DNA from 4 places in the Halomonas sp. LS-001 genome. Region 1 is predicted to be linked to each of the others. Evidence: predicted binding sites of a transcription regulator. Region 1 holds the regulator's gene; each other region holds the start of a gene.
What was found. The regulator sigma-54, encoded in region 1, starts transcription at its own class of promoters, with help from an activator protein. The targets are predictions, from matches to a motif close to TGGCACNNNNNTTGCTNT.

Region 1 (3,146 bases):
CTGATTATGACCAATTGCATAGCGTCTCTCTTGCGTTGATTCACTCGTAAGAAGTTTCGAGTGTACTGAAAGCGTCAGAATCAGAAGGCGCTATCGCGTATTTTTTCGCTGATCAGTTCCAGCAATTCTCGTTGACTGCCCGCTTTGCGAAGCTGAACCCGAACGCTTACGTCATTCATGATGGTTGCAACCTGTCCAAGCAGTGCCAAGTGCGTATCGTCAGCTTCTTCGGGGACTAAAAGCACAAACACGAGATCAACAGGTTCGCCATCAATCGCATCGAAATCAACGGCTTCAGCCAGTTTCAGAAAACTGCCGATCGGTGTTGAACAGTGAGGGCTGCGAGCATGTGGAATGGCGACGCCATTGCCGATACCCGTGCTACCCAGCCGTTCACGACTGATCAGACGTCCAAAAACTTCTTGGCTGTCCAGGCTGGGCGTGTTCTGAGCAATAAAAGTGCTGAAAAATTCCAGTACGCGTTTTTTGCTACCCCCAGGGACATCATATAGGACGCGCTCTGGGGGCAAGATGGTTTCCAAAGTCATTAGATTACCGGACACCAGCGCCTTGGGCGCGCGCTTGTGCTTTTTCTTTATGTTTTACCAGCTGACGATCAATTTTATCTGCCAACGCATCAATTGCTGCGTACATATCGTTATCAGTGGCTTCGGCATGCAAGTCTGCGCCTGCCGCATGTAGGGTACATGCGGCTTGCTGACGCTCCTTTTCCACTGAAAGGGTAACCTGAACAGTGGTAATGTTGTCGTAGTGGCGCTCGACGCGTTCGAGTTTCTCGTTGACGTAATCGCGCAGGGCATCGGTCAGTTCTACATGGTGTCCAGTGATATTGACTTGCATTGAACGTACTCCTTTCCGTCGACTGTTCTTTGATTGTAACCCTTTTTTTTATTAAGCAAAGCCCTTTAGGTCAGTTTCCACTTATAGAAACGGTTTAAGGCGGTTCAGCTTAAGTGACGACGCTCGCTGGAAGAGGGAATTCCCATGGCTTCTCGATACTTGGCAACGGTACGGCGAGCAACCGTGATGCCATCTTCCTTGAGTAAAGCAACCAGCCGGCTATCGGAAAGCGGCTTGCGAGGCGGCTCTTCCTGAATCAGTTTTTTGATCCGTGCACGAATGGCGGTGCTGGAATGATGATCGCCATCCTGACTGCCGACGTGGCTTGAAAAAAAGTATTTAAGCTCAAACACACCGCGTGGCGTATGAATGAATTTTTGCGTGGTCACCCGGGAAATGGTGGATTCATGCATATCCACCGCATTGGCGATATCTGCAAGAATCAGCGGTTTCATTGCTTCTTCTCCATGTTCGAGAAAACCGATCTGACGAACAATAATTTCCTGGCCGACGCGAAGCAGGGTGTCATTGCGGCTGGATAGGCTTTTTATCAGCCAGCGCGCTTCCTGAAGATGATCCTTGAGGAACTGGTTATCATCACTTTTGTCGGCACGTTTAATTAAGCTGGCGTATTCTGGCTGGATTCGTAGCCTGGGCATTGCCTCAGGATTAAGGGTCAGATGCCAGCCTTGCTTGTCGTGATGTACGACGAGGTCTGGAATGACATAGCCGCTGGCGGTGCTACCAAAGGTGCTTCCAGGGCGTGGGTCAAGGCTACGTATCAGATGAATGACGGCGCCGAGCTGTTCATCATCCAGGTTTAACCGCCGCTTTAATGTGCGACTGTCATCTTTGCCAAGCACTTCCAGAAACTGCCGAACCAGCCGCTTGGCTGGCACAATCAACGGGGTGTCATCCGGTAATGCTGCCAGCTGAAGCATCAGGCATTCACGCAGGTCGCGGGCAAATACGCCAGTGGGTTCAAACTGTTGAAGGCGCAGCAGTACATTTTCGATATCACGTTGATGAATGCCTTCATGGGCGGTGGCCAGAAGGCTTTCGCGAACCTCATTCAATGACAGTGATAAATAACCGTTGCCATCGACAGCATCAATCAGGGTTTCGGCAATGAGCTGCTCACGAGCGGTGAAGTTGGTCATGGCCAGCTGCCATAACAGGTGGCCATGCAGGCTCTGTACCGTGGTGTCACGCTCGAAATCGGCGCCGTCATGGGTGTTGCTGGCGCTACTGGAATGAGCAACATCCTGATAGGTGTCCGACCAGTCACTGTCGACAGAGAGTTCGGTCGGAATATCATCCGACCAGTCGGCTTCCTTTGCCTCCTTGACGGCTTGCTCGCCAAACTCTTCTTCCTGCTCCAGCAGGGGATTGTTATCAAGTGCGTTCTGGATTTCCTGACGTAGATCCAGCGTCGACAGTTGCAGTAGCGCAATCGCCTGTTGCAACTGAGGCGTCATCGTCAGTTGAGTGCCAAGACGCAGTTGAAGGGACGCTTTCATGGCCATTCGTGAACCACCCGTGGCATGTAAAACCTTACCCTAAAAGCAGCCGCTGCCAAGCGCAAGTAGCAATAAGCATGCCATCAATAAAAAAGCTGGCAACAGACAGGGGAGGTGGCCGGATAAAATCAGAGCTTGAAGTCTTCGCCCAGATAAATATCACGGACCTGCTGGTTATCAAGAATCGTATCCGGGGAGCCGCTGGCAATAATGTGGCCATCGCCAACAATGTAAGCCGTATCACAGATATCGAGGGTTTCCCTGACGTTGTGGTCGGTAATCAGTACGCCAATATTGCGTGCTTTGAGAGCACGAATGATGGTCTTGATATCACCCACGGATATCGGATCGACACCTGCAAAAGGCTCATCGAGTAAAATGAAATGCGGATCAGTCGCCAGTGAGCGGGCAATTTCCACCCTGCGTCGCTCCCCACCCGATAAGCTCATGCCAATATTGTCGCGGATGTGTGTGATGTGGAAATCTTCCAGCAACTGCTCCAGAACGCTTTTGCGTTCGGTGCGCGAGAGTCCTTTACGGGTTTCCAGAATGGCCATGATATTGTCGCGAACGCTCAGCTTGCGAAAGATCGAGGCTTCCTGCGGAAGATAGCCAATCCCGGCAATAGCCCGTTCATGCATGGGCGCACGGGTCAGGTCGAGATCATCTATATACACTTTGCCTGCATCGGCTTTTACCAAACCGACAATCATATAAAACGACGTGGTCTTGCCCGCGCCATTAGGCCCGAGAAGGCCAACAATG
Region 2 (3,146 bases), 1.4 Mb from region 1:
GCCAGCCCCTGGCAAAAAGACTTCTGCCCAGGCGTGAAGATCGCAAAAATCCTCTTTTATGTCATCGCTGGCAGGGCTTTCTGAGCTTTGCTCTGTCATTTCCGTCGGAGCCAGCTGGATCAGGTAACCGGACACAAAACGCGCCGCGAGTCCTAAATGGCGCAATACCTGGACCAGTAGCCAGGCGCTGTCACGGCAGGAGCCAATTCCCCGGAGCAGGGTATCTTCAGCGCTCTGTACGCCGGGCGCCATGCGCATCTCGTATTGAATGTCACGCTGTACACGCTGGTTGAGCGCGACCAGAAAATCGACGCTTGGGGTTGGCGTGCGCGCAATGCTATCCAGCCACTTAACCAGTTGTGGCCCTTGATCGGTGATTTCCAGATACGGCCCCAGTTCCTTTTGCAGCACGTCAGAATAGCGAAAAGGAAAAGTATCTGCCCCATCGTCAAGGAAGAAATCAAACGGGTTGATCGGCACCATATCGGCTTCAAGCGTAACGCTGATGCTCAACGTGTTGCGCGGCTCGGGGAACACCACGCGGGCATTAAAATTGCCGAACGGGTCCTGCTGCCAGTGGAGCGTGTGGTCATCGCCTGACACTTCCAGTGCATAGGCGTTGATCGGTGTTCGACACTGGGGCGCCGGGCGCAAGCGAATCACGTGGGGTGAAAGCCTGACAGGGCGGTCAAAGCGATAGGTGGTTCGGTGAAACAAAGCAACACGGGTCATAAGCCGCCCTCACAAAAAATCGGGACGTCTGGCATTCCATCGTTGCGAATGCCAAAGATGAAAACAGCGCATTCGCAGATAACCAGCACTGGCGTTCAATGCTACGCCAAAGCGTGCTTCAAAAGGGAGCCGCACGGAACAATATTTCCTTTTGGTGCTTCTTGGTGTTTTTTGATGCATCGGTTTTTGAAAGTGCTTTTTTTTGGTGCATGCAACTCCACTCGCGCCATTAATACGTTCGACAGTGTCTTGTTGATACATCAGTGCTTACCGCTTGGCACGTAACTTGCTGTGACTTACATCTGAAGATGCACGTTGAAGAAAGGTTTAACGGTCAGTCTGCGCTAAGCAGTATAAAAATAGACACCATAAGACATTACCCAATCAAGGTGTGATCTTAAATTGATGTGTGGAGAGTGCGCCAATGAGTCAGGTTAACTGGAATAACTATGCATGTGGCGACTTTTACGATGAGTTGCTGTCAGCGCCAGGCGTGCCACGTGCCTCGGCCATGGAGCTGTGCCGCATGCTGGAAGGCTTCAGTGCGCAGGAGTTGCAGGAGCGCAAAACGGCGGCTGAAGTGGCTATTCGCACCATGGGCATTACCTTCACGGTGTATTCGGAGGGCTCGATGATAGACCGGGCCTGGCCGTTTGATATCGTGCCACGGATTATTTCCGCCAATGAATGGCGCAGAACCGAGGCAGGCCTCAAACAGCGCGTGGAAGCGCTCAACCTGTTCATTGATGATCTCTACCACGATCAGAAAGTGATCAAGGACAAGGTGCTACCCGCCGAGGTGCTTGCCCAGTCGGTTAATTTCCGCACCCAGTGCGTGGGCATCAGCCCGCCTCGTGGCACCTGGGCGCATATCTGCGGCTCGGACCTGGTGCGCGGAGGTGATGGCACCCTTTACGTGCTGGAGGATAATCTGCGGATTCCTTCCGGGGTTTCCTACATGCTGGAAAACCGCAACGTTACCAAGCGGGTGCTGCCGGAGCTGTTTGATTCAGGCAAGATTCTGCCGGTAGATGATTACATTGCCCATCTCTACGACATGCTGGCAGGGCTATCGCCTCGCCCTTGGGATGACCCTCAGGTCGTTGTACTGACGCCGGGTATCTACAATTCCGCCTATTTCGAACATGCTTACCTGGCCCAGCAAATGGGGGTCGAGTTAGTGCAGGGCAGTGACCTGCTGGTCGATGAACACGATCGCGTCTATATGCGCACCATTCAGGGGATGCGCCGGGTGGATGTGATCTATCGCCGCATTGACGACGAGTTTCTCGACCCGGAAGCCTTTAATCCGGATTCGATGCTTGGTGTGCCAGGGCTGATGCGTGCCTGGCGCAGTGGCAACGTTGCGCTGGCCAATGCCCCCGGCGCTGGCGTTGCAGATGACAAGGTTGTCTATGCGTTTGTGCCTGAATTGATTCGTTATTATCTGGATCAGGAGCCCTTGCTCCCTAACGTGCCGAGTTATCTTTGCATGTTCGAAGATGATTGCCGCTATGTGCTGGATCACCTGGATGAGCTGGTGGTTAAGCCTGCCAATGAGTCGGGCGGCTATGGCATGTTGATCGGACCGCATTCGACCCAGGAAACACGCGATGAATTTGCCCGGCTGATCAAGGCAAATCCGCGTAACTATATGGCGCAGCCAACGCTGGCGCTTTCCACCACGCCGACGCTGGCAAACGGTCTTCCTCAGCCGCGCCACGTGGATCTTCGTCCGTTTATTCTGTCGGGTGCGGAAACCCATGTCACCATGGGCGGGCTGACTCGGGTAGCCCTTACCGAAGGCTCGCTGGTCGTGAACTCTTCTCAGGGGGGCGGCAGCAAAGACACCTGGATTATCGAAACTGACGAAAACCATGAAGCGGCGACCACTGCCGTACAGGGGGTCTAGCGCCATGTTGTCACGTGTAGCAGAAAACCTTTACTGGATGGCACGCTATATCGAACGTGCCGAAGATACCGCGCGCCTGTTAAGCGTCAATAGCCACCTGATGCTGGATTTGCCGCGTAACGTTCCCCTGGGGTGGGGGCCGTTGGTGGAAATGACCGGTAGCCTGGAAGCCTATCAACAGCGCTATGAAAGTTTTGATGAGCGTAGCGTCGTACACTTTTTATGTGCTGAGGCAAGCAACAGTAGCTCTATTTTGGCATCGCTTGCCAGCGCACGGGAAAATCTGCGCACCACTCGTGATGTGGTGCCGCGTGAAACCTGGGAAGAGGTCAATCAGCTGTATTTCTATATCGCCGATAACGCCGAAAGTAGCGTGAAACCGCGTCAACGGGACCGCTTCCTTCAGCACGTTATCCGTGGCTGTCAGTCACTGACGGGTCTGATTGAAGGCACCATGAGTCAAGGTTCCGCGCGCACCTTCATGGAGCTTGGCAGACAGCTG
Region 3 (3,146 bases), 1.5 Mb from region 1:
ATGGAAAGTCTGCTCAATCGAGCTATACCAGCCGAACGGTGTCAGCTAAACAGTGTCAGCCGAACCATGCCAGCATGTCAGTATCTGCGCCAGCGCAGACGGCATCAACCGCCTGCCTGAGATGCCCTTTAGCATACACTGCCACCCACGGATAATGAAAAGCTGATTCACTTAAGGAAACTCTGCCGATACAAAAAGGCCCCCCAAGAAGGGAGGCCAGGTGAAGCGGTTACAGCAGAGTCATTTATTTATTGGCAATACTGAACTCTGGGTAAGCTTCCATACCGCATTCCGTGATATCAACGCCTTCGTACTCTTCTTCTTCGGTGACGCGGATACCCATCACCGCTTTAAGAATCAGCCAGACAATCAGGCTGGCGAGGAAGACCCAGGCAAAGATGCCTGCCATTCCGATGATCTGCGCGCCGAACGTCGCATCCGCATTGGTCAGCGGCACGGCCAGACAGCCCCAGATACCCACCACACCGTGGACGGAAATCGCACCGACCGGGTCATCCAGCTTGAGCTTGTCGAGCGTCACGATAGAGACAATGACCAGGAGGCCGCCCACCATACCAATCAGCATCGCGCCTACCGCCGTGGGCGCTGAAGGCCCAGCGGTAATCGCGACCAGACCTGCCAGACCGCCGTTAAGCGCCATGGTCAAATCCGCTTTGCGGAACCAGAGTTTCGCCAGAACCAGGGCAGCAATCACACCACCGGCAGCCGCCGCATTGGTGTTGACCATTACCTGTGCTACCGCGTTGGCGGAGCCGATATCCGACATTTTCAGCTCCGAGCCACCGTTAAAGCCGAACCAGCCCATCCACAGGATAAAGGTACCCAGGGTTGCCAGTGGCAGGTTGGCGCCGGGAATGGCACGGATCGAGCCATCCTTGCCATACTTGCCTTTACGTGGGCCAAGTACCAGAACACCGGCAAGCGCAGCCGCCGCACCGGCCATGTGGACAATGCCCGAACCGGCATAATCGGAGAAACCGATTGCACTGATCCAGCCACCGCCCCAGGTCCAGTAGCCAGACACCGGGTAGATAACCGCCGTCATCACCACAGCGAAAGCCAGGAAGGCCCACAGCTTCATACGCTCTGCCACGGCACCGGAAACGATCGACATGGCAGTCGCCACAAAGACGACCTGGAAGAAGAAGTCCGAACGCATGGAATAGTAAGGCGCATCATCACCACCCGCCGTCACGGCAGCAGCGCTGTTTTCATCACCCAGAAGGAAGCCCAGGTTGGGAATGAAACCGCCTGCCGAACTGGAGTACATCAGGTAGTAGCCCACCAGCAGATACATGGTGCAGGCAATCGCAAACAGAGCCACGTTCTTGGTCAGGATTTCAGCGGTGTTCTTGGAACGAACAAGGCCAGCTTCCAGCATCGAGAAACCAGCGGCCATCCACATGACCAGAATACCGCAAATCAAAAAGTAGAAGGTATCGAGCGCATAACTCAGCTCAGCTAACTCGTTCATAGGATTTTCTCCATCAGGCTAGAATCAAGGGGGTGGAAGCAGGCTTACACAGCGTCGCCGCCGCGCTCGCCGGTACGAATACGGATCACGTCTTCCAGCGGTGTAACGAAGACTTTGCCGTCACCGATCTTGCCGCTGTTGGCCGCACTGCAGATAGCATCCAGCACGCTCTCCAGGCGTGAATCATCAACGGCGACTTCCACTTTCACCTTGGGTAGAAAATCCACCACATATTCAGCACCACGATAAAGCTCGGTATGCCCTTTCTGACGACCAAAACCTTTCACTTCGGTCACGGTAATGCCTTGAACACCGTTGTCAGCCAACGCTTCGCGCACGTCGTCGAGCTTGAACGGTTTGATGATGGCGGTGATGAGTTTCATCCCGGATCTCCCTTGCGTCGTTAACAGATGTTGGTGTAAGCAGCAGCCACTGCCCGAACCAGGTGCTTGCCCTCTACAATGCGCATAACGTGCCAACTTTATTTTTTTACTTTTAAAAACAGTATTTTATTACGATTATGTACTTTCTTTCGTAATCTCTGAAAGTCTTATAGCCAGCACAACCTCGGTTGATGCACCAAAAAAGAGCAAGCGATTTACGGCGCTGCATCATTAAAAGGCATGGATGGGACTACGCTATTTTTTGGCCAAAAAGGCTTTGGCGCATGCGCGTTGCCGCTGTGTTGCGTATCCTTACCAGAGCGCTAACCCAAAAGGAGACGACTATGATGCCCCACGACCGTATCGGCCAACTGGCACAACAGATCGGTGAACGCCTGCAGAATGCCTCGCAGGCCCCCGAAGATATTCAGAAAGGTGTGCAACAGGTGGTCCGGGGTGCTTTCGACCGTCTGGAGCTTGTATCACGGGAAGACTTCGATATTTTGATGGATGTCTTGCAGCGCACTCGCGCCCGCGTTGAAGCACTGGAAAAACAGGTGGCAAGCTTAGAGGCTGCCGTGGAGGCATCCACGACACCGACCACAACGCCTGTTGAAGCAGAAGCCCCTCCGGCACCTGTTCAGCATGAGCCAGAGCCGGAAACAGAGCCGGAAACAGAGCAGAAAGACAAGAATACGGATAAGCCGCAATAAAGCGCGGTCCACGATAAACACTCAACGATTATTCGCTGCACTGATTCGTTAGCGCAGCGAATATCAATGCATGATGAAGGCCGTGCTCAATCAATAAACGCGGGAAAATAAATACGAATCAATATCATTAAATTTAACATTTTTTATGATACTCTCTGACACTCTGAATGAACTGGTCGATGGCGTATTAAATGGCTGATTAATTGATGCCCAAGGGATGCAACCGATGGTAGAGGCGACAGCTCGCATACCGCTCACCACCCATGATCTGCAGGCCCTTGGGCAACGCTACGGGATTGATTACCACTTTCCCGATGCCGAGCGGTTTCTATCCGGGCCGTGCATTGCCCAGGGACGGGTGATGGACGTAGAGATTGATCCTTCCTTGCGAGTGACACATTCTGATCTGGATGTCCTGCACGCTTACGCCTCTACCTCACGGCGTACTGTTCCCTGGTTTCTCAGCGTGATCCTTGAAGGCCATATTCAGGTGGGGCTCGGCCGCCAATCATTTCAGTTAGGGGCCGGAGACGCCTTCAGCGCACATTTCAATGA
Region 4 (3,146 bases), 1.1 Mb from region 1:
TCGCATAGCACCGTAAACAGCGCCACATTGGAATAGCCAGTGAGACTTTCAACGGCGTAATCAAGACTCATACCCGCTAATAGTGCCTGGATCCAACTCCATGCAATTAGCGCCAGTAAATTAACCCAAGCAGGAAAATTAGCCCCTTTGCGGCCAAAAGTGCCCCTCGCCAGCACCATGGTTGTCATGCCGGTTTGCTGCCCCATTACGCCGATTAACACCAAGGGGATAATACCGATCGCTGAACCCAATAAAATCAGCAGTATGGCATGCTGAAAGGTGAGATCTGGCACCAAAAACATGCCAGTGAGAATGGTGGTCACTACCACATTGGCGCCAAGCCAAAGGGCAAACGTTCCAGGCAACCCCAGGCTGCGTTCAACATGCTCTGCGGAAAGCGAGTCCTGGCCAAAATTATCCTTAAGCGACATGACTCACCTCCATTGATAACAGCAAATTACGGGAAGGAATAAAGAAAAACAGTCCGCCAATGAATGAGGGAATCAAGAACTTCAGCAAATGCAGCCGATGGACCGGTGCCGACGGGTCAGCTTTATCCAACTTGACTTGGGAGTAAGACATTTCTTTCACCTATTGGAAGAGATTATTAGAGGTGGGCTGGTGGCGTCCGAGGGGAAGCAGTGCTTCCCCTTGGTTTTTTATATTTGCGCCTTGTTAAGTCGGCGCTTTGAAAAACAGACTCAGTCATCACTGATTAGCTGCGGCGTTTTACGCCTGGCAAAACACACAACATTTCGTACAGCAAAGTGGCACCGATCAGCGCCGTATTGCCGCTCGTGTCATAGGGGGGCGATACTTCTACCAAATCACCGCCGACAATCGTTAGCCCTGCCGCACCACGCACAATTTCCAATGCCTGTGACGACGTAAGCCCCCCCATCTCAACCGTGCCCGTACCGGGGGCAAGCGATGGATCCAAGGCGTCAATGTCAAAACTGATATAAACCGGGGTATCGCCCATCTGTTCGCGCACTTCTTCCATTAGGGGAGCAAGCGAGCGATACCAGCACTCCTCGGCGGGAACGACACGAAACCCTTGATCACGGCACCAGTCAAAATCCTCGGCGGCATAGCCGGTGCCACGAATACCGATCTGCACCACTTTGCCGTGGGCTAACAGGCCTTCTTCCTGGGCGCGGCGAAACGGCGTGCCATGGGCGATCGGCTCACCGAACATGTGATCGTTCACATCGGCGTGGGCATCAATATGGATCAAGCCAACGGGGCCATGTTTTTTCGCAATAGCACGCAGGACAGGAAGCGTTAGCGTGTGCTCTCCACCCAGTGTTAATGGCACACAGTCATGCGCCAGCACCTCATCATAAAAGGCGGTAATGATGTCGACGCTTTTAGGCAGGTGAAACGTATTGATCGGCACATCACCAATATCCGCGACTTGCAGGCTGTCAAAAGGCGCGGCACGGGTGGCCATGTTATAGGGGCGCAGCATGCGTGATTCATCACGGATCTGGCGGGGGCCAAGACGTGTACCAGGACGGTTAGACGTACCAATATCCATTGGAATACCGATAAAGGCAGCATCTAACCCTGCGGCGCTTTCCTGGGTAGGTAAACGCATCATGGTGGCTGGCCCACCAAAGCGCGGCATGCTATTTCCACCGAGCGGCTGGTTAAGTTCAGACATACAGTTCTCCTTGGAATTGTTAACGCTGTATTACGTACTGATGCTGAATACATTGCATAGAACGTGCCAAGTTCCTGAATGCCCGGAAGGTAGAGTTTTCAGTTATTAACAATTCAATAATGACTCAAAAATACGTATAATTAAGTCAAATATGCATTTTAATGCAAAAACAACTCAAAAATTATCCAAGGGACATTTGCCGTGAGTGAGATCGATCAGTGCGTGCTGAAGACCATTGTTGAAACCGCTAACGACCATTTTTTTATTGTCAGCGGTGAAGGCCAGGTACTTGATATTAGCCCCGGTGCTGAAGCTGTTTATGGCGCGCCTCGGGAAGAGCTGCTGGGCAGTAGCGTCTACCAGCTTCAGCAAGCAGGCATATTGAAGCCATCGATCACCCTGGAAGTGATGCGCACCCTGAAGCCTGCGCAACTCATGCAGATAACAGGCACCGGACGTCGTGTGATTGCCGAAGCTTACCCCGTCTTTGTTAATGGAAAACTGGAGCGTGTGATTAGCCGCTCCAGGGATTTAACCGATTTACAGTTTCTTCAGGACGAATATGCACTGCTCCAGAAGCGCTTTAGTGAGCACTTAAAGCGCAGCCAGGCAGCTCCCGATGCCGAGGAGCAAGCACTGGACGATGCGCTGGATGACCTGCAGGCGAGAAGCCACGTTATGCGTGAAATCGCCCTACTGCTCAAACGCGTCGCACCTTCGGACGCCAATATATTGATGTTAGGCGAGTCAGGCGTGGGGAAAACCGCGTTTGCCAAACAGCTTCACCGCTGGAGCCAGCGCCATAATCACCCCTTTATTGAGGTGAACTGTGCGGCTATCCCTGAAAATCTATTTGAGTCTGAGATGTTTGGTTATCAGCCAGGCGCATTCAGCGGCGCGGCTCGTCAAGGAAAAGCGGGGTTATTAGAGCAGGCAGAAGGCGGCACGCTGTTTCTTGATGAAATCGGCGAGCTCCCTCTTTTAATGCAAACGAAACTGCTAAAAGTCATTCAGGACGGTAGCCTTACTCGACTCGGCGATACTCGCCCCCGCAAAGTGGATTTTCGCTTGGTCGTCGCCACGAACCAGAATTTAGCGAAACAAGTAGAAGCGGGTTTATTTCGCCTGGATCTTTACTACCGCCTCAACGTCATACCCGTCACGCTTCCCCCGTTGCGCGACCGCCGGGAAGATATTCCCGATCTAGTGGAAGCCTGTTTGGCGCGCCTTAACCAACGCTATGGGCGGCAAAAAATCCTGGATAACCAGGTATGGTCAACGTTGATGGGCTGTGACTGGCCGGGCAACATTCGCGAGCTTGAAAACTGGCTGGAAAGAGCTTGGCTATCCAGCCCAACCGATCAAATCGAGACACCTGATACGCACCGCTATGCGGAGCAGCCTTCCACGAACGTAACGAACACCTCAGCGCCCTCCTCGACAACCGTCTTAGCGCCGGATGAATCCCTCAAGCATTACC

Region 2: the regulator sigma-54 is predicted to act here: its motif matches at 1,008-1,025, upstream of ACU6TU_RS12210 (circularly permuted type 2 ATP-grasp protein).
Region 3: the regulator sigma-54 is predicted to act here: its motif matches at 1,956-1,973, upstream of ACU6TU_RS16155 (P-II family nitrogen regulator).
Region 4: the regulator sigma-54 is predicted to act here: its motif matches at 1,718-1,735, upstream of speB (agmatinase).

The regions. Positions count from the first base shown of each region.
Region 1 is NZ_CM129816.1:1,340,819-1,343,964, forward strand. Features, by position in the region: gene rapZ (RNase adapter RapZ) at 1-20, opposite strand, end outside; gene ACU6TU_RS05930 (PTS sugar transporter subunit IIA) at 81-548, opposite strand; gene hpf (ribosome hibernation-promoting factor, HPF/YfiA family) at 553-861, opposite strand; gene ACU6TU_RS05940 (RNA polymerase factor sigma-54) at 966-2,387, opposite strand; gene lptB (LPS export ABC transporter ATP-binding protein) at 2,510-3,146, opposite strand, start outside.
Region 2 is NZ_CM129816.1:2,696,486-2,699,631, reverse strand. Features, by position in the region: gene ACU6TU_RS12215 (transglutaminase family protein) at 1-732, opposite strand, end outside; gene ACU6TU_RS12210 (circularly permuted type 2 ATP-grasp protein) at 1,157-2,644, shown strand; gene ACU6TU_RS12205 (alpha-E domain-containing protein) at 2,649-3,146, shown strand, end outside.
Region 3 is NZ_CM129816.1:3,643,393-3,646,538, forward strand. Features, by position in the region: gene ACU6TU_RS16150 (ammonium transporter) at 245-1,495, opposite strand; gene ACU6TU_RS16155 (P-II family nitrogen regulator) at 1,540-1,878, opposite strand; gene ACU6TU_RS16160 (accessory factor UbiK family protein) at 2,223-2,591, shown strand; gene ACU6TU_RS16165 (helix-turn-helix transcriptional regulator) at 2,818-3,146, shown strand, end outside.
Region 4 is NZ_CM129816.1:226,914-230,059, reverse strand. Features, by position in the region: gene ACU6TU_RS01035 (purine-cytosine permease family protein) at 1-431, opposite strand, end outside; gene speB (agmatinase) at 716-1,666, opposite strand; gene ACU6TU_RS01025 (sigma-54 interaction domain-containing protein) at 1,868-3,146, shown strand, end outside.